DNA from 3 places in the Peribacillus sp. RS7 genome. Region 3 is predicted to be linked to each of the others. Evidence: riboswitches for the same ligand, from Rfam matches in the RefSeq annotation. Region 3 holds a riboswitch; each other region holds the start of a gene.
What was found. A riboswitch is a leader RNA that binds a small molecule or an ion and turns the genes downstream of it on or off. The one in region 3 is predicted to bind thiamine pyrophosphate.
Positions count from the first base shown of each region.

Region 1: it holds a riboswitch for thiamine pyrophosphate, as region 3 does, so the genes downstream of both, ACDZ29_RS02955 (ABC transporter substrate-binding protein) here and tenA (thiaminase II) in region 3, are expected to answer to the same signal.
Region 2: it holds a riboswitch for thiamine pyrophosphate, as region 3 does, so the genes downstream of both, tenA (thiaminase II) here and tenA (thiaminase II) in region 3, are expected to answer to the same signal.

Region 1 is NZ_CP168135.1:566,456-574,424, forward strand. It holds gene ACDZ29_RS02925 (PrpR N-terminal domain-containing protein) at 1-1,308, opposite strand, end outside; gene ACDZ29_RS02930 (NAD kinase) at 1,648-2,448, shown strand; gene ACDZ29_RS02935 (TatD family hydrolase) at 2,484-3,254, opposite strand; gene ACDZ29_RS02940 (ABC transporter ATP-binding protein) at 3,273-4,016, opposite strand; gene ACDZ29_RS02945 (ABC transporter permease) at 4,000-4,782, opposite strand; gene ACDZ29_RS02950 (thiamine-binding protein) at 4,779-5,060, opposite strand; gene ACDZ29_RS02955 (ABC transporter substrate-binding protein) at 5,072-6,076, opposite strand; TPP riboswitch at 6,198-6,307, opposite strand; gene ACDZ29_RS02960 (protein-glutamine gamma-glutamyltransferase) at 6,625-7,452, shown strand; gene rarD (EamA family transporter RarD) at 7,544-7,969, opposite strand, start outside.
Region 2 is NZ_CP168135.1:4,369,425-4,377,393, reverse strand. It holds gene ACDZ29_RS21885 (thiazole synthase) at 1-696, opposite strand, end outside; gene thiS (sulfur carrier protein ThiS) at 698-901, opposite strand; gene thiO (glycine oxidase ThiO) at 916-2,040, opposite strand; gene tenI (thiazole tautomerase TenI) at 2,042-2,653, opposite strand; gene ACDZ29_RS21865 (energy-coupling factor transporter transmembrane component T family protein) at 2,686-3,468, opposite strand; gene ACDZ29_RS21860 (ABC transporter ATP-binding protein) at 3,469-4,938, opposite strand; gene ACDZ29_RS21855 (ECF transporter S component) at 4,951-5,535, opposite strand; gene tenA (thiaminase II) at 5,549-6,232, opposite strand; TPP riboswitch at 6,368-6,496, opposite strand; gene ACDZ29_RS21845 (SDR family NAD(P)-dependent oxidoreductase) at 6,632-7,378, opposite strand; gene ACDZ29_RS21840 (AMP-binding protein) at 7,431-7,969, opposite strand, start outside.
Region 3 is NZ_CP168135.1:3,491,363-3,499,331, reverse strand. It holds gene ACDZ29_RS17595 (acyl-CoA thioesterase) at 1-218, opposite strand, end outside; gene ACDZ29_RS17590 (M15 family metallopeptidase) at 349-888, opposite strand; gene ACDZ29_RS17585 (DinB family protein) at 964-1,446, opposite strand; gene ACDZ29_RS17580 (GDSL-type esterase/lipase family protein) at 1,774-2,475, opposite strand; gene ACDZ29_RS17575 (GNAT family N-acetyltransferase) at 2,691-3,197, shown strand; gene ACDZ29_RS17570 (aspartyl-phosphate phosphatase Spo0E family protein) at 3,271-3,465, opposite strand; gene ACDZ29_RS17565 (Fur-regulated basic protein FbpA) at 3,726-3,938, opposite strand; SAM riboswitch class I at 4,092-4,196, opposite strand; TPP riboswitch at 4,356-4,460, shown strand; gene tenA (thiaminase II) at 4,558-5,247, shown strand; gene thiW (energy coupling factor transporter S component ThiW) at 5,263-5,784, shown strand; gene thiD (bifunctional hydroxymethylpyrimidine kinase/phosphomethylpyrimidine kinase) at 5,753-6,559, shown strand; gene thiM (hydroxyethylthiazole kinase) at 6,556-7,371, shown strand; gene thiE (thiamine phosphate synthase) at 7,352-7,969, shown strand, end outside.

The sequences.
Region 1 (7,969 bases), 2.7 Mb from region 3:
CGTTAAGTTTCCTATATCGCTCTTACGTTGCGATAAATCCTGCATATGAATCGTGTTTATTGCAAAATTTCCAGTAATGGCTTCGTTGATTTGAACATTTGATACAATGAATATCGATAGATTTTTTCTGCTGCAAGTGCTTAGAAATTCTCTTAATGGTTCATAATCCTGTAGACAATCGATATTCTTCAAAGTTATGGTGCGCATATGCTCAAGAGGCAGCTTGTTAAGATCGGCTTCCTTGAATTCTTTGAAATCAATTGTAAGGAGCTTTCCATTTTTTGTTTGTTCATTATGTATATGATTGACAAGAAACTCTTTACCCGTCCCTCGATTTCCTTTTAAGTGAATGATTTCATGGTTCTTATAGAGTGCTGTTACATTATTTATCAGAACGGTATCCATGGCAATCGGTTCTGAGATAGAAGCCGCCTTGATCTGCACACCTTTTTGATCGAATCGTTTCACCGGACTGGCATCTAATACATAAACCCCATATGACGAGTACAAACCATCATGCCAAAAGCCGTCTACCTCTATACTGCTGCCATCCTGCGAAAAACTGGTATGAAGCTGCTTATTTACGTTCACTTCTCCATTCATGCTTCTAAATTGATCATCGGTCAATGGATTGGAGTCAAAATCAGTTAAATGCTCATAGACGATTTGATTATTACTATTTAAAATGACGATATTATGTACTTCTTTGACTAAAAGCCTTTCAAACATCCTATTGATGTCGCTTTTGTATTGAAGATAGGTAATCATTTCCCTAGCATCATCAATAGCCCTTATGATTGATTCCTTTCCCGATTGAATGAGGAACCCTTTCATTCCATAAGAGATGGTTGTATTTATTGTAATCACATCACCAACGATCTGTTTATAACCCTCGTTTTTTAAAGTCAAAATGAGAGGAGCTACATCTTTTGATTCACGGACCGTATAAACCTGTAAAGGAAGGTCCAATAAGTCGATAATCGATTGGGCGCCTGATGTTATGTTTGAAAATCCTACGATGGCCGTTTTATCTTTAAGCTCACTGGCTAATGTCAGGGAACGAATCATATCATAACCGGAAAGGTGCATGTCGATCACTGGAATATTGACGGATTTCTTAATTAACTTAGCCGTTCCTCCCCTGCTGATTATGGCATCCGCTCCGTTTTCCTCTTCTAATTTTGCAAGTTCCACACCCTTTTCCAAGTCACCTATGGAATACCTTATTTCTAAATCTGGATAAAGAGGTACACACGCTTTTATAATTGGAATCATTGATTCATACGGGGCAATAATATGCACTTTCATACACATAACCTCCTTTCTTATATATCCGAACCCTATTCTCCATTTAGTGATATAACCATTGTATCGCAGGGATTGAAAGAGCCCTTATTGAGAATTTATTATACCATCATTCTCTTTTCACTTCCTAAAAAGAACTGCTTGCGCTATCCGGTTATTCATGCAAGAGTGTCCTTTCTTTCTTTTCGATACCCTTCCTCAAAGGAATAACAAAAGTGCTTCATTCCATGCTAAAATAAATCATATAAACGTGTACGAAGTGTGTATCCGCTTTTGTACTTCCGCTTTTTGTCGAGGAAAAAGTAAGCCTTTTCATCACTATTCATACTAGGGGGGAACATGATGAACACTCGAAAGAATATTTATTTTTTCCATGCTCCGAATGCAGAGATGCTTAACAAGGTCGAATACTTATCAGGCTTGGCGAAGCAACATTCGTATGAAGTCATCCAAGATTTCACAAAAGCGAATATCATCGTAAGCATCGGTGATGACGGCACATTCTTACAGGCAGCCCGTAAAACTGGATTCAGGGATGACTGTTTATATGCGGGCATATCCACCACAGGCAACTTGAATATGTATTGCGATTTCCACTTGGAAGACACGGATAAAATGATCGATGCCATGACAAGAGAGCAAATCGAGGTACGTAAATATCCAACCATCGAAATCCAATTGGACGAACAGCCCTCCTTTTATGCCCTCAATGAACTAAGTATCCGGTCTTCCATCACCAAAACGTTCATCATGGATATTTTCATTGATCAACTCCATTTTGAAACTTTTCGCGGGGACGGAATCATCATTGCGACTCCGACCGGAAGCACCGCCTATAATAAATCGGTCAATGGGGCCGTTGTGGATCCCCTTCTCCCTTGCTTTCAAGTGAGTGAGCTTGCATCCATCAATAACAATACCTATCGGACCCTGGGTTCTTCATTCATCCTAAGCGGGGACAAGACGTTGACCGTCCACCTTGAACAAAACGGGCCAAGCTATCCGATCATCGGAATGGACAATGAAGCATTAAGCATCAACCATGTCGAAAAGGTAAAGGTCCGGTTAAGCGGTAAAGTCATCAAGACCGTAAAGCTAAAAGACAATTCCTTTTGGGAAAAGGTTAAAAGGACCTTTCTATAACGAACTAAAGGTACCGGATATGATATCCGGTACCATTATATATGATAAAAATCTTTGGTATTTTGATAAAGGATTTCATAGACATCCTCAATAGGCAATCTTTTAACAGAAGCGATTTGACGCACACTGTCATGCATCATGCCGGGATGGGTCCATTTCCCTTTGAAAACTCCTTCAAATGGCCATGGGCCATCCGTTTCAATCATCATCAGCTTAAGTGGGTATGCCGAAACCAATTCCTGTATTTCCCTCTCATAACAAACATCAGGTGTAATCGAAATGCTGTAGCCCTTTTCGGCCATTCGTTCGATTGTCCTGATATCACCTTTAAACCAATGAAAGTGTGCCTTTGTGATTTGATGTTTTTCCAAAAGATCGCAAACGATAGGTGCATCATCATGGACGGCATGAAGAATAACCGGCTTTTCAACCTCTTTAGCTAAAGCCAGGAACCTCTCCAGTATCTCTATATACGCTGAGTGATCAATATCGGGATTTTCCTGCCTTAAGTAATAGGGCAGCCCAACCTCACCTATAGCAAACATATTGTGCACATGTACCCTTATCCAGTTCAATAATTCGTCCACTTCTTCATTACTCGGTAGGGGCTGCTCTGGATGAAAACCGAAGGCAGGCTTAATTCGTGAATCTTTGCGTGAAAGCTGATAATTGTTAATGGAAGAAGTCAAATTCATGGAAACAGTCAGTAACGATTCCACATGAACCTTGTCCATATCAGTTAGAATCTGCTTCTGCTCACTTTCTTCATACCTATCCAAATGGATATGGCTGTCGATGATTCTCAAGTTTAGTCGCCTCCTTAATTAAGTCGAAACAGTTGGCTTTAGTGCTGCATATAATTCTCTCTTCAAATGGAAAAATTCATCACTAAGCAGCTGTTCTTCACTTCTTGGCCTTGGAAATGGCACTGCCACTTCTTTGATGACAGCAGCGGGTTTTGCTGATAACACATATATTCTATCTGAAAGGAAAACGGCTTCATCGATGCTATGCGTAACAAAAAGCACCGACCTCCGATTTTCTTCCCAAACGGACAGCAGCCATTCTTGCATTTGCAATCTTGTCAGTTCATCCAAGGCAGAAAAGGGTTCGTCCAGGCACATCAAGTCCTGTTGACTTAAGATACTCCGAATGAATGCGGCCCTTTGCTTCATGCCTCCAGATAATTCATGCGGATATGCTTTCTCGTACTCTGCTAATCCAGCTTTCATCAAAAGGGCTTTTGCCTTTTCTTTATCTCTGATCCCAGCAAGCTCGCTTCCAAGCAAAACATTTTCCAATACCGTTCTCCAAGGTAAAAGGGAAGGCTGCTGCGGCATATAGCTTATATGGCCCTTTAAGCCATTTATCTTTTTACCGTCCAGCGAAATGTTGCCATGATCCGGCTTCAAAATACCGCCTATCAAGTGGAACAATGTACTTTTACCACTGCCGGATGGCCCAAGGATTGTGACAAATTCTCCATCTTCCACATGGAAATCCATATTCTCTAAAATATTCTGTTTACCATCGAAAGAATAGGAGACATCTTTAATTTCCAGATTCATCCTTTTCACCCTCCTTTCTCTTCCATGAAACTAAGTATTTCTCCAGGAAGGTGATGATCCAAAAAAAGAGCAGGCTCATTCCCATAATGATGAAAATGGCAACAAACACCCGATCTGTCCTGAACGCAGAGGAAGCGAGCGTCATATAAACACCAATCCCCGACTTTGCCCCAAGCCATTCCGAAATAACCGCACCCATTACACTATAGGTGGCCGAAATTTTCAGGCCCGAGAAAATGAACGGGATCGAGTGAGGAAGTTCAAGCTTCCAAAATAACTGGTTTTTTCCCGCTCCCATCATCTTGAAATAATGCTTGAGTTCGTATGGTGTCTGGCGAAAACCGTCCAATGAAGCAACCGCAACCGGAAAAAAACATACTAGCGAAATGACGATTAACTTAGGCATCATGCCAAAGCCAAACCAAATTACTAAAAGCGGAGCCAAAACTATGATAGGTATATTTTGTGATAGTATGAGCAGAGGGTAAACCGCGTCCTTTACGCCTGGAAACAGATGTAGGATTGCTGCGATTAATAATCCGATGCAGCTTCCAATAAAAAAACCCGATAACGCAAGCTCAGTTGTTGATGAAAGGTGACCAAAAAGATTCTGGGACGACTCAATTCCTTCAATGAAAATGGCCGACGGAGCGGGAAGCAGCCATTTTTCAACCTTTAATAAGACTGTCACTGACTCCCATATTATCAGCAACAATAATAAAAGAAAGAAGGGAGCCCCCTTCTTCCAAATTACCCTTCCGGTCATGCCCGATATTTCTCCGTTAACGTATCCATCGTAATTCCGCTCGGCTGATATAATATTTTCACTTGGGATATGACATTCGGCGAGCCTAATTCAATCATTCTTACATTCATTTTTTCTATCACGGCAAAAAGTTCGGAAAGCTCACCCTCCATTGTCGTTTCTAGCGGGTGAACTTCATACTTGATACCTGATTCATCAATGATCTTGATTGCTTCGTCGACCAAAGGGATGACATCCCCTTTAGGAATAATTTGTATACTAATTAATGAATTGGCCATTGTATTTCCTCCTATTTTGGTAAAAATTCATTGGTAAATGCTTTTTCAGGATTGAAATCACCTTCAAGAAGCTTATTTTCCGTCATCCAATCACTGTAATTCTTCCAAATTTCAAGCTTTTGTTCACCCCAACGCGGAGCATCATCCTGATACTTAGCTGCAAGCCACTCCTGGCTTTTCTTCACTAGTTTTGCATCAAGATCCGGGGCAGACTTAATTAGCACGTCTGCTGCATCACCAGGGTTCTTTATCGCAAACTGGTACCCTTTCGAAGCTGCATTAACGAATGCTTTAACAGTCTCGGGATCCTCTTTTATCATCTTTTCATTCGTTGTCAAAACAGGTGTATAGTAATCGAGCTTATCCGAGTATTCGGTTAAGTAAACCATATTAAGCTTTTCATTTCGCAACTCTGCCTCAATACCTGTCCACCCATAATATATCCAGGCAAAATCTATATCCCTTTTAACCGAAGTGAAAAAATCCGTGTCTCCTGTATTCACTATATCCACTTTATTTACATCCGCATTTTCTTCTTTCATTAGTGAATCAATAATGGCCTTTTCAACCGGAGACCCCCAGCCACCATACGTTTTCCCTTCAAAATCCTTGGGTGTTTTAATGTTTTTTGCCTCAGGTGAAGCAAATCCAGAGGTATTGTGCTGGATGACAGCAGCTACCGAAACAATCGGGACGCCTTGCACGCGGGCCTGCGTAATGCCCTCCTGGTAGCCCACGCCAAATTCGGATTTCCCTGAAGCGACAAGCTTATCAGCTCCAGCTTCACCTGGCATGATAATATCCACATCCAGACCTTGTTCTTTAAAATATCCTTTTTCCTTGGCTACATACAAACCTGTATGGTTTGTATTCGGTGTCCAATCGAGTACGACCGATACCTTTTTTAATTCTTTATTGCCTTCATTTTTAGATGCTTCTTCTTTTTCATTAGTTCCGCCTGCACCGCATCCAGCCAAAAGGAACAACGAAGTCAACAGTGGTAAGAATTTATTCAAGTTATTATCCTCCTACACATCATATAAGATCCATATGCCGGAACCATAATGGGGCGCCAGGGTCTATAAAAATACAAAAAACGCCCGAAGATGAATTCGGACGTTAACATACAAAACAGAAAGTCAGTAATAATATGTTCCCTCCGCTGGCATCATCCAGATCAGGTTCAAAGAGTCAGCATCTAAAGGACGCAATCTCAGCCAGCTTTACCGGCCCCCCTACATTTCTCGCACATATGAACTTTTCTCTCTCATTATATCAATTCATTCAGAAAAGGGAATACTAATTTGCTCCTTCTCCCTAATTGGAAAGGTATTCCTTCTAAATGTTTAGCACAGCCACCAAAACATCTTTTTGGAATGATAATCATTGTTAGCAAAATGATCATCCCTTTTGCCATACCAATCATTCTCGGTTGCCCTCATGCCTGAAACGCTCCAAATGGTCATTTCTTTGCATGCATTCATATAATGAGCATAACCTGTAGACTTTTTTGTGTACTGGTTTTATAAACCCTTCATTTCATAAGCAAAAGGTGGATATGGTCATGATAAAGATTAATCACAAATGGTTAGATGTCAGTCAAATCCAACCAGGTATAGTATCTGATACATCGCTTGAAATTCTCCAATTGCTGGCGGAAGATTCTAACGCTTTTGAATACCGGAACTTCGGATACCTTAATTTCGATATACAACTGAGGCACCGAGTCATCGATGCCGCCATTTCGTTAGATAAAAGTGGTCCAGAATTTTCCACACTTGATGAATCGGCAAGCAATGAACAATATTGGCGCGTTTCAAAGGATGGCACATTTACCCTTCAGCCAGGGATTGCCCCTCATGCTGCACTCCTGGACATTTTCTTGAATGGAAGGCTTTACGCCTTCGAATGCGGTACAGCGATAGTCGTCACTTTTTTAAAGGCCATTTTGGATTTAATCGGCCCTAGGAATTTTGACTATCTTTTTTCAAACCTATTTCTATATGACTTTCGCCCTCCAAGCAATATGGCTCTTAATATTCATCAAGGAACGGATTATTTACCAGGGGATTGCGTTTACTTCGAAAACCCTGATCACGACGAGGAAACTCCTGAATGGCAAGGTGAAAATGCCATATTATTAGGGAACAACCTCTTTTATGGACACGGGATCGGGATTACCACTGCACAGGGAATCATCGATGAATTAAATAGCAATAGAAAGCCGAACGCCACCATATCGGCATCCCTGACAACGCATATCATTAGCTTGGATAGTTCCTTCTATAGCCAATTCCTGGAAAACACCCCTCGTGCAATGCCCGTTCACAGTCCTGTCAGCCTTTCCAATTGTATTGTTTCTGAAATAGGTCCGAAGATTTACCTTTCATGACCCTGGCATTTCCCCTATGCCGTAAAACCGTTTTATTATATACCGGCATAAAAAAATGCTTGGGAGAGATCTCCCAAGCATTTTTTCTTATTCACGCACCAATATTCCCTTTGCCTTTAAACCTTCGGGCACTTGCCTGACCCCATTTCGTAATGGATAGCGTATAAACCGCCAAGGCTGACCATATGAATAAAAACGCTAAAAGATGTGCTTTGGTAAAACTTTCATGATAGACGAATACCCCGATCAATAAGGATAAGGTCGGAGCAATATACTGAAAAATGCCCAGCATCGATAACGGGATCTTCTCCGCCCCTTTTGCAAAATATAAAAGTGGCAAGGCCGTGACAATCCCACCGCCCACCAACAGCAAGCTTGTGCTTCCCGCTGTAAAGAATTGCATTTCTGATTGGTTCATCAAGTATATCAGGTAACCCAGGGCCAGAGGCGTTACCATCATCGTTTCTAGCGTCAGCCCGATCGCCGACTCGGCCTTGATCATTTTTTTTGCCAGACC
Region 2 (7,969 bases), 880 kb from region 3:
ATACCCTAATCGACCTGCTTCAATGGCAAGCTTCATTGCTTTCGCCATTTTGACGGGGTCTTTTGCTCCGGAGACTGCAGTGTTAAGCAATACGCCATCCGCCCCTAATTCCATGGCGATTGCCGCATCGGAGGGCGTTCCAATCCCTGCGTCAACAATAACCGGAATCTCTGATTGTTCGATGATGAATCGTAAGTTCAGTGGGTTTATAATGCCTTGACCAGAGCCAATCGGTGAAGCACCAGGCATGATTGCATGACATCCCACTTCTTCCAGGCGTTTAGCAAGCAACACATCATCCGAGGTATAGGGTAATACAGTGAATCCCAGTTTCACTAATTCTTCAGCAGCTTTCAATGTTTCAATCGGATCGGGCAGAAGGGTTTTTTGACAGCCTATGACTTCTACCTTAATCATGTCACATAAACCTGAAGCCTTCGCAAGGTGGGCTATACGCACTGCTTCTTTAGCCGTTTTAGCTCCTGCTGTATTGGGAAGGAGTGTATATTTTTTCAAATCAAGCTTTTCTAAGAAATTAGGCTGACTGGCTTCAAAAATGTTCATTCTCCGGACCGCAAACGTTAATATTTCCGTCTCTGAAACCTCCACTGATTGCTTTTGAACATCGAAATTCGGATATTTCCCAGTACCTAATAATAACCTTGAAGAAAATTCATAAGAACCTATCTTTAACATTTCATCCGCCTCCTACAAAATGTACAATCTCGACCTTGTCTCCATTTGACAAAAGTGTTTCACTTAGATTTTCTTTTGTTAATATTTCATCATTCAATTCAACGATCACTACTTTTTGATGTAAATTAAAGTGTTTCAAAAGCGCTGTAACTGTTGATTCATCAGCAGGTATCCGTATTTTTTCCCCGTTAATAATCAATTCCAATTCATCCACCTCCATTAAGAAAAAAGGGTCTGTATCGAACGATCCAATCGAAAAGCGGACCATTCAGGATTTGTCTTCCTTTCCACCATATCCGCTATAAGTACACCTGTAATTGGAGAAAGCAGGATGCCATTCCTGAAGTGCCCCGTTGCAATGAAAAGTCCTTTGCATGCTGGGTGTTCACCAAAATATGGCAATCCATCCCCTGTTTGGGGGCGTATACCTGCCCATGTCTTTTCCCACTCGGTTCCTTTAATTGCCGGAAGCAATTGCGTTGCCTTTTCTATTAACGTTGAAATCCCTTCCAAACTTACCTTTTGATCGAAAGTGTTCGCTTTAACCGTTGCGCCGACAATGATTCTTCCGCCAACTTTGGGCACAAGATAGCAGCCATGTGAAAAGATCGTTTTTTCAAGTAATGGGCGATCAGTCAGGACGGAAAAGCACTCTCCCTTTACCGGATATGTATCGAGGTTTATCCCTGATTTTTCAAGGAGGAAGGCACTCCACGCACCACTTGCCACAATTACATTTTCACTTGAAAATTCACCTATATTTGTGACCACTCCTTTTACACATCCGTTTTCCGTACATAAATCAGAGACATGGACAAATTCCTTTATATCTACACCAAGGGAAGCTGCAGATTTAGCAAAAGCGAGCGACAGCCTGGTGGCTGAAACTTGTCCATCCTTCGGAATGAACATGGCTCCCTTAATCTCATCCGAAAGAAGTGGTTCCATTTTCCTTATTTCGGCAGTCGATAACCATTCCGCCTCTAGTCCCGCATCTTGCTGGACTTTGATCATGTCCATCGATTCGGCTACCTGATCATTCGTTAGCGCCACCTTAAACATACCCTTATTCACTAATTCGATGTCAATTCCACTTAAGTCCTTTAATTCTTCCGACAGTGCAGGAAACATCCCCCTGCTTCGGCTTGCCAAACTAAAAAGCGGGTTATCAGCATCTAATTCGGCTTGTGCTCCTAACATCCCGGCTGCAGCACTGGATGCTTTACTGGCAATTCTATCTTTTTCCAATAAAAGGACCTTTTTACCTCGTTTGGCTAATTGAAAAGCAATGGATCCACCAATTACTCCTCCCCCAACAATGATTGCATCATATATGGAATTCATTTTATGTCTCCTTTCCTAAAGACTTCGAATATTCTTTAACGGCTCTAACCGGGTTTTCAGCTTCAAGCACACCTGACATGACCGCAATTCCGTGTGCGCCCGCATCCTTTACAACTTGGCAATTGGAAGGAGTTATTCCGCCTATCGCAATAATCGGAAGATTGACATTTCTTGTGATTGCATGAAGTTCCTCCACTCCCTTAGGAGGTAGGCCGCGTTTTGAATTTGTTTCAAAAACATGTCCATAGATCGCGTAATCGGCCCCGTTACGGAAAGCGGCTTTCGCTTCATCCATGGAATGGATCGAACAGCCAACACTCATCCCTGGAAATGCTCCTTTTACGACTCCTGCATCTAAACTATGAAAAGCCAATTGCACACCAAATACTTTGTGTACCCAGGCTACATCCACCCGATCATTTATGATGATCTTAGACAGCGGAATATTATTATCATGCAATAGGGTCACTGCCCGATAGAGTTCTGATGCATTCATGTGCTTTTCCCTTAGATAGAAGAAATCAACATGTTCCTGAATCCTAGAAGCGATTTCTACGAACTTTTCAATTGGCTGTTTCCCAGTAGAAATAATATGCAATTCAAGTGCATTCATACTAAGAACCCCTAACTAGTAAAGTTGCAATCTCATAAAATCAAAGATAGTAACGGGAATTGAATCGATAGATAAAACCCAGCCAACAGCAGGATGAAAAAATACATAATGAATCCATGGTCTTTTCTTGAAAACCCAAATTCATAATAGTATGTTCGATCCCGGGTGTCTGTAAATCGCTTGGCCTCCATCGCAACCGCGATTCGGTGAGCACGTCTGATGCTTCCGGATAACAACGGGATGGAATAAGCTTTCATTTTAAAATATACCGATCTAATCCCTTTTCCCCTTTTGAAACCACGTACCTTCATCGCGTTTCGTATCGTTTGAAATTCCTCCATCATGATGGGGATGAGCCTTAATGCCGCCATGAAACTATAGGCATATTTCGGTTTAAGCTTTACTTGCTGCATTAAGGAATAAAACAAGTTCACTGGTCTCGTCGTTAAGGAAAAAGTTAAACCTAGTGCCGCGAAAAGCAATGATCGAAAGCCTACCAGTAATCCCCTCATGAAACTTTCTTCCGAAATCGATATGAGACCCCACTCAAACCAAACCGTTTCACCTTGCCCGAATAATATCATTGCGGAAGAGGTGGATATAAAAATGAAACAAAAAGGGATCGACAAAAGTAAGATGCGTTTTATCGAATGCCCGGTAAAAAACAAAAATAAAAGTAAAACGCCAATGGTAATATTCATCATGTAATTCAGGTCATGAATGAATAGCGCCACGATGCATAACACGAGCAATACACAAAGTTTAAGGCTTGGATTAACCTTATGGAGCCATGTTTCTGCATTTGTAACATTCATCTACATGACACTCCTTTTAACTTTTGTCTCCAAAAATCCTGATTGCGTGATGTTTTCATCACTTATTACGTATCCGTCTTTAACCGTCCAGATCCTGGTTGCAAAGTTGTTTGAAATATGATCGTCATGAGTTACCATGATCACTGTTGTTCCGCGCCTTCGGTATTCCTCAAACCATTCCAGTAATGCAAAGGTATTTTTCGAATCTTGGCCAAAGGTTGGCTCATCCAGGAGAATGATTTTTTTGTCTATTACGATTGAGGCAGCTACACTTAAGCGACGCTTTTGACCCATTGATAATTGAAACGGATGTTTATCCCGATGTGCCTCAAGGCGGAACACTCCAAGTAATGATTGGACTCTCTCCTCGATTTCTTGTTGCGGCCTTTTTTCAATTCTCAATGAATAAGCAATTTCTTCATATACAGAATTTGCAACGAACTGAAACTCAGGATTTTGAAAAACAAACGTCATATGATCCGTTAGATTTTTCACCCTTCTAATAGGGGACCCCATTAATTCATACTGACCACTCGTTTTTATGAACTGCATCAGTGCATGTAAAAGAGTACTCTTCCCCGCGCCATTTTCTCCACTGATTACAATCCATTCCCCTGAATGGACCTGCAGCTCCTCAACCTTGATTTTCGCTTCCTTTTTCCGGAATCCGCTAAAACCTTGCACATGAATAAGGGGGGCCCCCACACTAAATGGGTTTTCACGAATGAGCTCATGGTCATGTACATACTCATCCCAAACACCTGGGAACCAAATTCCATGTTCTTTCATTTCATTTTTATATAGGGAAAGAATGGTATCTTTTGGACCATCAGCTATGATTTGACCGTCATCATTAAAAAGCACGATTCGTTCGATGAATTCTAAAACATGATCAATTTTATGTTCCACGATAATAACCGTCTTGTCTCGTCCGACTCCCTTCAACAAGTCCCAGATTTCTTTTGTTCCTTCCGGATCGAGCATGGCGGTTGGTTCATCTAAAAATATCACTTCCGGTTCAAGGGCCAATACCGAAGCAATGGCCAGACGCTGTTTCATCCCGCCTGATAATGTATCAATACTTGTATGGATATCGTCTAGATTCAATCCTACCTCACGGATATGTTTTTGGATCTTCTCTTTCATTTCTTTTTTAGGGACGGAAAGATTCTCAAGGACGAAGGCAATTTCCTCATCAGCAAATGGCATGCAAAACTGACTATCAGGGTCTTGAAAAACATATCCCCATGAAGAAGGACACTTCAATTCTTCTGCCTTCATCGGAACTTCGATGGAATTCGGAATCAATCCGCTTAATACTTGCAAAAGAGTCGACTTACCACATCCTGATGGTCCCAACAATAGAACTTTTTCACCTTTATCAAATGAGACGGATAAGTCCTTGAAAATCAATGACTCATCACCTGGAAATTTCATTCTTAACTTCTCAACATGAACGATTCGTTCCATGGCCATCAACCTCTACTTTTGGTCCAGTTCTGCATAATCTTTACTTGAAACTGGACGAACAAGATTAGTTACTCCTGTTGCTTCCAGGACTTTAACTAGATAATAAGCTGTTACACCTGCAAAGAATATGGAACCCAAGAACCTCGCAATCATGAATAACGATAGATTCCAAAGAGAGAGCGCACCTATTTCCCCGTATGCAAAATCCATGATGACTGATCCCAGGCAGGAAGCCACCGCAGCTAAAACGGCCACCGACATATTGAATTTTTTATATCTGAACGCCATGAACAGCAGTTCAGCGAACAAACCTTGGACCACCCCATATAAGAGTACGGTCAGCCCCCATGGTGAACCCAGAAAGAATTCACCGGAAGCTGCAGCTATCTCTGCCAGAAGTGCTACACCCGGTTTCCGTAAAATCAAAAAGGCAACGGGGCCAGCTATAAACCACATTCCATAAATAAGTTGATCTAGATGTAATCCTAATGGTTTAACGGAATAATATATCGAACCCCAAAGGATATAAACGATTCCAAATGCTACGGCAATCACGATAGTGACTAATATATCCGTTAATTTCAATCCTTTTTTCATGTTTCATTCTCCTTTATACTTCCAGTATTTCCTTATGAGCAGGCCATGTCTCTAAGCGATAAGCCATTTCCCAAAATGAGTATTCATATTGGCTGCTAAGGATAAAATGTTCCTTCATTCTTTCCTTATCTTCATCTGTTACTTTTTCAGCAATCTCATCAAGCCTCGCAATTTGTTCTTCCACCAAAGAGCGGAACCACTCTCCTCCGTAAGCCGCTATCCATTCTTGATAAATCGGCTCTTCCGGTTCACACCCTTGCAGCTTTTCGCCAATTTCATAATACAGCCAGTAACATGGCAAGATAGCTGCAATAACATCCCCTAAATGTCCAGAATAAGCCGCACGATACATATGGGAAGTATAAGCATAAGCAGTCGGGGCGGGTTTGAAATTTTCCCTTTCTTCTTTTGTGATGCCTAATCTCTCAGAAAAATTTTCATGAAGCTTCAACTCCGCTTCATATGTTCCTTGTGCGTGGCCGGCAAGCCTGCTTGTTGTATGTAAGTCTGTTGCCTTTACTGCTCCTAAAGCTTGAACTCTAGCAAAATGAGATAAATAATAGGCATCTTGCATAACATAAAAACGAAAACACTCTAATGGCAATGTGCCATCTCCAATTCCTGCAACAAACGGGTGATTAAAACTAGCTTCCCAAATATGATCAACTTCCTGGCGGATCTCCTCTGAAAACTTCATGTCCATTACCTCCAAATTCTATTATTCAATGAATGATACGGGATAAAAACCTTTAATCACCTCTTTTTTGCAAATAAAAAACCACTTTCTTTAACGTAAAGAAAGTGGTTGTACTTGAAATAATACAGAAACGTATTGTCCCAGACCCCACTTCCCTACGCTGGTATAAACCAGATCAGGTTCTAAGGGTCTTAAAGTCATACTTTAATCTCAGCTTCTCAGGTAAAACCAAATTTCACCTATAAAGCACCCCTAGTGGTACAAATTGTATATATAATTCATTTGCCTTTATATTAACACGATAAATCCAATTGTCAAACGATTAGAAAAAGTTTTCAAGCTATATTGCTTTAGGATTACTAGCCTTTCAATCTTGCATACCCACCTAACCACGATCAATTAAACCATTGTTAATCCACCATTTACGGAAAGAGTTTGCCCCGTAATATACCCTGCATCTTCCGAAACGAAATAGGCAACAGCACCAGCAATGTCCTCGGGTTGAGCTAGCCGACGGAATGGAATAGCTTTTTCCAAGGCGCTTGCTATACCAACATTATAAGAGCCTATTTCTTGAAATAGAGGAGTATCAGCAGGGCCTGGTGCAACACAATTGATGTTGAGTTTGTGACGTGCCATTTCTCTTGCTATCGTTTTTGTGAAGGCAATCACCCCTCCCTTAGCAGCCGAATAAACTGCCTCTCCACTTGATCCGACCCTAGCTGCATCTGATGCAATATTTACTACCTTGCCGTAACCATTTTCAATCATAAGAGGTAAAATTTCCTTGCAAGTATGGATCTGCCCAAGTAAATTAATATCGATAATCCTTTTCCATGTGCTGGGATCACTTTTTAAAAAAGGTTCCACCTTATCCCAGCCTGCATTATTAACCAATATATCTATTCTTTGATAATGGTTCACTGATTCTTCAACGGCTTTTTTAACACTTTCTAATTTCGTTACATCACAATGGACCGCTCTGGCTTCAAAACCCGACTTTTCGATTATAGAAACCGTTTCCTCTGCATTTTTAAGATTTAAATCAGCCACGATGATGTTAAAATTGCGAGAAGCCAATTTTTTTGCAATCTCTCTGCCAATTCCGCTCCCGGCACCTGTGATAAATGCCATTCTTTTATTCATCATATTCCCCTCCACTTTCACCATTTAGTCAATATGGATTTATTTAAGCTGCTTATATATTGTCTATTATCTTTTCATTTATCATTTCCCGGAGCCGGAATTTCTGGATTTTTCCGCTTGCCGTACGAGGAAAGTCATCCATTATTTCAAGAAATTCAGGCCAATATTGTTTGGCCAAACCCTTTTCCGAGAGAAATTCCTGCATGGAATCCATCGTAATCGGGCTCTTTCCCATTTTCATGCTGATACATGCACATGCTTTTTCCTGAAGACGAGAATCTGGAACAGCGATAACCTGAGCGCTAGAAATATCCGGGTGTTCATACAATACATTTTCTACATAAGCTACTGGAATATTTTCGCCGCCACGTATGATTATGTCTTTGTTTCTTCCAGAAATCCGGATATATCCATCTTCATCAATAAATGCTCGATCACCGGTATTGAACCATCCGTCACTATACTCAGCTAAAGTATCATCGATCCGTTTAAAATAGCCGACAAAAAGAGCCGGACCCCTTACTAATAAAGAACCTTCTATATTCGGAGCACAGATCTCCCCATCAAGATCCACTACTTTTAGCTCCATCC
Region 3 (7,969 bases):
GCATTTCCTTCGTGAATAGGGTGCAGGAAATCGACAGAATCGGTTGATGCCGTAACGACGTTGCTTCGCGCATGACGCATGGCGGATATAGCTGCTACATCATCAATGTATGCCATTAATTTGCCTCCGAACATCGTACCAATGTTATTTGTATCCGGCGGGAGGACAAGGCTTGTTTTTATGACCAAAGAGTCCCGGCAATGTTTTATTTCTTCCATGGTGACTGCACTCCTTTATGTCTGATTTCTCACTAGTCCACTTTATCGAATTATTACCTGTAAATCAATTCACATGCTTATTTTCCTTCTTTTAGTCAAAATTATTCGGTTAAAATAAAGCGTCCCACTCTCACTGCCCTTTTGGCTGCTTGCCTTGTTGCAGCTCACGCAGGCTCAAACCAAATGTCATTTGTAAATGAGGATAATCCTTAAACCCTGTCCAATCCCCGCCCCAATCAAAACCTAACCCTTTAGCGATGGTTACGACTTCCATCCAATCCGACTTTCCATTATCGTTGCCGTCATAACCCATATCCCAAATGGCCTCACCTTGTTTGTTTAGGAGGGCAAAATCTATCGCCAAACCGAAATTATGAAGAGACTCCCCACCTTTTGCATTCGTTACGATGTTCCCCGTACTTAAACGGCCTTTTTCATAGAGTTCATTTTGCTCGGCTAAAGAACGGAACCCTGCCGTAATGATTACCGGGATGCCTTTGTCATTGGCCAATTGAATGAGCTCGTCTTTTTTGTCGGCGACAATCGGATTCAGCTCGTCTGTCAGTTTGATTTCATCTAAATCAGGCGGAAGCATATACTTGAACAAGAGCCCCAACAACAATCCGAAAAAGCCCAATATCAGACATGTCCTTACCCAAGTGGCTTTCACTGAAAAACCCTTCCTTTACTATAACTGTCTGAAAGTCAAAAACTCAACCAAAGACGGATGAGTTTTTTTCTTCTATTATAACTTTGATTTCAATTCTTCTATTTGCATTAAATGCCGTTTTTCATGTAGTCCCACGAACGGGACCCATTGCTTCAAGCTTAATTCTTTAAACAAAGGGTGGGGAAAAGACTTTTGTTCCAGATCATTTTCTTTTGCATGATCAACGACTCTTATAAAAGCTTTGCGAGATTCGGACAACTTATCCTTGACCTCATTCAAAGTTTGGAATGATTCTGACGGAATGACAAATGGCGGGGCCTGAACCTTCACTTCACGATTTAATGTAAGCTCGATCGGTTTATTAACAGCCGGAGTGCTATCGTCGCTTTTCAATTTATCGGCAATGCTCTTTGTTATGGCCCGTTCCATTAAATATAAATGATCCAACACCTGAATGATGCTCCATCGTCCTGCTTCAGGATGCGCGTTCAGCTGTTCATCCGATAGTCCGTTGACCGCATTTAAAAGTTCTTCCCTGATTTTTTCATTATCATTCATCTTTAGCATCTCCTCTTATAAGCCTGGCTAATCTCTTATAATTATTCCATGACCTATATGAATGTGTAAAATAATAATACTTTTTGACAGAAACGAACCAATTAAAAGTTGTCTATTTTTTGAACAGCTCTATGATAGTCATAAAGGTAAAATTCACCTAATATAAAGGACTATCAAAATTCATCAAGGGTATTCTAAATAGGAGTGATCGCCATCATTGGAGGATACTCCATTCAGCCACAAAAGCAGATAGCACCCCAGATCTTTGCAGTTCTCTTCCTAACTAAAGGCCATATCAAATTCCTAGCGACTTATGCATTTTTGCTTTCATTTGAAATCATAACTTTCCAGAACCCGATTCGTAATGAGTTGATACCCTTTTTCATTCGGATGTATCTTATCACTGAAATACTCTGTTTTCTTTTTATTTTCAAAAAGATCATTTGTAGGAATGAATACCATCCTATCATCCTTTTCCGCTATTCCCTTTATTGCTTGGTTATAATCTAGAATGTGTTTTTCAAGTTTTTCATTGTCTTTAATTGGGTTATATAGCCCTACTACCAGTATATCCGCTTTATCGTTTGCCTTTATCAGTGTTGATATAATCTTATCCAGATGGTTGATATACTCCCGTTTACCATCATCGATTTTTCGGTCACTTATTTTCTCCAAGTTCCCGCCGTTACTATTGATCAAGTCATTCGTTCCAATATAAACGATGAAAGTATCGGCTTTATCAAGTTTCGTTTTAATGCGGTAATCGTCAAGCTGCTTCATTACCCCATCCGTTTCCTGACCTTTTATACCGTAATTCCAAAAACTCACTTTTTGTTCCGATTCCGGATTATTCAATTCATCCTCCAGACCGTCTATATATCCTTCCCCGTCCTTATCCCCTTTTCCATAGGTTAACGAATCTCCAAAAGCCATCACCCTTTGTACATCTTTCGCTTCCGAGGCTTGAAATTTATATGCAGCGAAACAAATTATTAGTACAATAATTAATAAACCTGCTATTTTTTTCATTTGCTTCTCCTTTTGTCTATTTACAATGAAGTATTTAATCTTTTAAATACCCAAAAATCTGTAGTCCTAACATATAAAATGAATTGTCAGATAAAGAGAAAAGAGTGTATGATAGTATAAAACTTTCAATGGATTGGGTTTCATTCACCGTCCCTTAATAAAAAAGCGGCGATACCCTTTATTCTGGAGATAGAAAATAGATAGGAGTTTAAATCATGGAAGAGCACATAGAGTTTAGAGAGGCAGAACTATCGGACTTACCCAGGATCGTTGAAATATATAATTCGACAATTGCTTCAAGAATGGTCACGGCAGATACGGAACCTGTATCCGTACAATCGAGGGTTAAATGGTTTGAGGAACATGATTCAGAAAGTCGACCGCTATTTATCATTACTATAGAAGGGGACACTGCTGGATGGATGAGCTTTCAATCGTTCTATGGGAGGCCGGCCTATAATTCCACGGCTGAAATCAGCATTTATATTGATGATTATTTCCGGGGAAAAGGAATCGGACAAATTTCGATTCAAAAGGCAATTGAAGTGAGCCCAAAATTAGGGGTGAAGACTCTATTAGGTTTCATTTTTGCCCACAATGCCCCAAGCCTGAAGCTCTTTTCCAAATTCGGGTTTGAAAAATGGGCACATTTACCTCAAGTTGCCGAGCTGGATGGCATTGAACGGGATTTGATCATTCTTGGTAAACGTGTCGATATTTAAATATATTTATTTAAAAGCTATTGCCTTGTGTAGTAGCTTTTTTCTCTGATTAAACGAGGACGAAATGGTGAATTTAAAAATACCTATATACTTTCTGGAGGGAAAAATATTCAGATTCTCTTTTATTTGTCAACGCATTTAACAGCGCATCCAATTCTTGACTTGCTTGAACAGTTAGAAGACTTGTAAAACCATAAATTGCTGCCAATTTGATCATTTCCTCTCTCTTTTCTTCTACTTTTTCTATAGTTACCTTCCGGCAAATCATATAAACACCTCCTAATTTTTCAATATTTTTACACTTTCATCATAATGAAACTCGTAGTTAAAATCAACTATTTTACAGAAATTAAATGTGTTATTTCATAGGTTAAATGTGACAAAAAGCCTATTTCAGTCTCTAATTATGTATATTTTGTGACATCCACTATATAAACTTAAATAAAAAAAGCATCCACAAGTGTGATACATTGCGAATGCTTACTTCATATCCCTATCCCAAGAACCCAAAATATAGTCTATCGCTTACTATGTCATCCATTCCGAAGGAGACTCGTTATTAGGTCTATTTATAACAATCTTATATTCATCTTCAAGTACTTTTAACGGGGCATCGTAAAGGTGCCTTTCATCAGAGGTTTTGTATACTCCATTGGCCAATAACTCTTCAATAAGCTTTGCCTTCCTCTGTTCAATCCTCTTAAATAATTCCGCCATGTAAATGGCTCCTTTCCTAGTCATCATAGAGCCTGCTTCTAGTTGAGCTAAACTGTATTAACTGGTTTGATTTTCACCAAATTATATATACCTTTTTTATTATGTCACTAAACGTTATTCCGCAAAAATAAAAGCCTCTTCTAATTCAAGAAGAGGCTGACAGTGTCCGTACGGCTCTTCTTATCTTCCAAGCATATGCTTGTTGGATTTAGCACAGTTCCCAAAATGGGTCTGCTGCCGAGGTTTCTTTGGGCCAAGTCCCTCCACCTCTCTGGATAAGAATTCAATATATAATTGATGTAGACATGATTTTATCTCAATAATCATCAAATGTCAATTACCTGGATCTCCCTTTTTTCCCGTGCCATAAAGGATTACCTCTTTCAAATACGGGTTGCATTTTCTTGTCTTTCTGATATGATGTCAGTAATTACATACAATTCACACCACTAGGGGAGTCTTTTTTAAGACTGAGATGGAATTAGTTCCGGACCCTTTGAACCTGAACCGGCTCATACCGGCGGAGGGAAGTGGATGATATCGTCCATTTACAGACTTTATCCATCTACCCCGTTCCGTATTCAGGAGCGGGTTTTTTTTATTGGGTGTAAACAGGGGGATCCATTTTAAAGGAGGATGAACAATGGAGAATACTAAATTAGAAACATTCAGTGATAGACTTCATGGACGGGCAAAAGAGATTTGGAAAAGGAACCATTCACATCCCTTTGTCCAGGCAATTGGAAACGGCACACTTCCTGAAAAGAAATTTGCCTATTACCTGAAGCAGGACTATATCTATCTCATGGATTATTCCAAGCTCTTTGCTTTAGGTGTCATCAAAGCTCATAATATCGAAACCATGGCAAAGTTTGCGAGTATTTTAAATGAAACCCTTCAAGTTGAAATGAATATCCATCGGCATTATGCTGCGGAATTCGGAATCAGCTCCAAGGAATTGGAAGATACAGAACCCACACCAACCACTCTAGCCTATACGGGTTACATGCTAAATGCAGCTCAGCACGGCACTTTGGCAGACCTGATAGCATGTCTCCTGCCATGTGCTTGGGATTATTATGAGATCGGTTTGCTATTGAAAGAACAAAATGGTGATGCATTGGAAAACAATCGCTACTCTGATTGGATAAGGTCATATTCATCTCCTGAATTCGGTGAAGCACACAAGTGGCTGATTGCTTTGTTGGAAGAATTAACAGAAGGCATGCCCGAAAAGGAACTACTTAGATTAGAAAAGCACTTTTTGGTGACTTCCCGATATGAATATTTATTCTGGGATATGGTTCAAAATGAGCAGAATTGGCCACTGTAGGTCGTTGATATGATGATGAATCCAATCAAGAAATTGACATTGACCGCCATGATTACGGCTATAACGACTTTAACCAGTTCATTTATTTTCATCCCTGCCGGATTTGCGAAAGTCTTTCCTATTCAACATCTGGCAAATGTCCTGACAGCCGTATTATTGGGACCTGCTTATGCGGTAACACAAGCTTTTTTAGTTTCCATCATTAGAAACATGTCTGGTACCGGTTCAATTTTCGCCTTTCCTGGCAGCATGATCGGTGCACTTTTGGCTGCCGTCGTATATCGAAAAACACAAAGCTTAAAATTCGCTTGTTTAGGGGAAGTGATCGGGACCGGGATTTTCGGGTCCCTAGCCTGTTATCCACTTGCAATCCTCCTATTGGGAGAAAAAGCTGCTCTTTTTGGTTTTTTACCAGCTTTTATGCTTAGTTCATTCGCAGGTGCGATTTTAGCTTTCATATTACTTAAAATACTTCTAAAAAATAATTATATGAAGGGGTTTTTTTATGAAAACAGCATTAACCATCGCAGGCTCTGATTCAGGGGGCGGTGCTGGAATACAAGCGGATTTAAAAACATTTTCTGCACATGGGGTCTTTGGAATGTCAGCAATCACAGCCGTAACCGCACAAAATACAATGGAAGTGCGTTCAATTCAGGCCATCGATACAGCTATCATTTCTGATCAAATTGCAGCCATCTTTGAAGATATTCGTGTCAATGCAGTAAAAATAGGTATGCTTGGATCTAAAGAAATAGTGGAAACAGTTGCTGCGTCCCTTAAAACATTCTTACCTGACATCGTTATCCTTGATCCTGTCATGATTTCCAAAAGCGGCCACCATTTGCTGGACGAAAAAGCCGTCTCTGCCTTAAAAACGGAATTGCTTCCGCTTGCAACACTTGCAACCCCAAATGTACCAGAAGCGGAAGTTCTTACTGGCTTGTCGATTCGAACGAAACAAGATTTTTACAGGGCATGCATATCCATACAAGAACTGGGCCCTAAAGCCGTTTTACTTAAAGGGGGCCATGCAGCGGGAAATCCAAATGATCTCTTTTATGATGGGACTGACTTCCACTGGATAAAGGGAGAACGCATTCATACAAAAAACACACATGGTACAGGCTGTACCCTGTCATCCGCCATTACATCCAACCTGGCAAATGGACTGACATTGCTGGAGTCGATCGAACAGGCCAAGACCTATATTTCTGAAGCCATTCGTAATAGCTTTTCAATCGGTAAGGGTCATGGACCTGTCCATCATTTTCATTCATTTTCAAAAAAAGAACGGAGTGAATTAATATGAAGGTTTCTGCAGCCGATTTATTCGTGAAGGTAAGAGAAAGAAAACCACTCGTTCACCAAATCACCAACTTTGTTACGGTCAACGACTGTGCAAATGCCACCCTTGCCATCGGTGGTTCGCCTGTTATGACATCGAGCCCAAGAGAAGTGGCGGATATGGTCAAATTAGCCGATGCATTGGTCCTTAATTTCGGTACGATTGATGATAAAGCTTTGGAAGCAATGGAGATTGCCGGTAAGACGGCAAATGCCCTGGATATCCCGGTCATTTTGGACCCGGTGGGAGTAGGTGCCACCGCCTATCGGACAGAGCAAGTCACAGAACTCCTACGTAAGGTTAATTTCCAAATCATTCGCGGAAATGCGAGTGAGATCCATCGATTGATGGGTGGGGATATCGTTACACGGGGGGTGGATTCGGGGGAACTTGCTATTAGCAATGCTGAGCTGGCTGCACAAGCGGCAAATAAATTGAATAGTGTCGTCGTAGTCAGCGGAGCGAAGGATGCTGTTAGTGATGGAAAACATACGTCCATAATCGACAACGGGAACCTCCTTTTAACAAATGTTACAGGTACCGGATGCATGGCCACTGCTCTTATCGGTACCTTTTCCGGAGTCACGGACGATTTCTATGCTGCTGCAGTTGCCGGTATCTCTACCATGAGCATTTCAGGGGAACTGGCTGCTGCAAAACTTCAAGAAGATGAAGGAACAGGCACGTTTCGTGTGAGATTAATCGATGCCATATCAAGAATGAATAAGGAAACCTGGATGCATGAGGTGAAAATAAATGAAGAAATCCAAAATTGATTTAAGTTTATACTTAGTTACGGAAGAGTCCATAGCAATAGAAGTTTTGACCAAAATCATTACAGAATCGGTTTCAGGAGGAGTCTCGATCGTACAACTTAGAGAAAAAAACAATTCCTCCCTTTCCTTTTATAAAAAAGCTTCTGCATTAAAACAGTTATTGAACGAGCTGTCCATTCCCCTTATCATTAACGACCGGGTAGATATAGCACTTGCTGTTGCAGCTGACGGAATTCATATTGGGCAAGATGACCTTCCACTGCCTGTCATCAAACAAATGGTTCCTGACGATATGATTATCGGGGTATCAGTCTCCACTCTTGAAGAAGCAATCGAAGCCGAACGAAATGGAGCAGATTATATCGGAGTCGGTTCCGTTTTCCCTACGAAGACCAAACAAGATGCAACGCTAATGGCAATTGAAGATCTGGAGGAAATTTGCCGCAGCGTTTCGATTCCAGCCGTTGCCATCGGGGGTATAACTGCCGATAACATATCCTCTCTTTCTGATAGCGGGCTATCCGGTACGGCAGTCGTTTCAGCCATCATGAATGCTGATAGTCCGAAGACTGCCTCCGAATTCCTCTTAAAAATAATA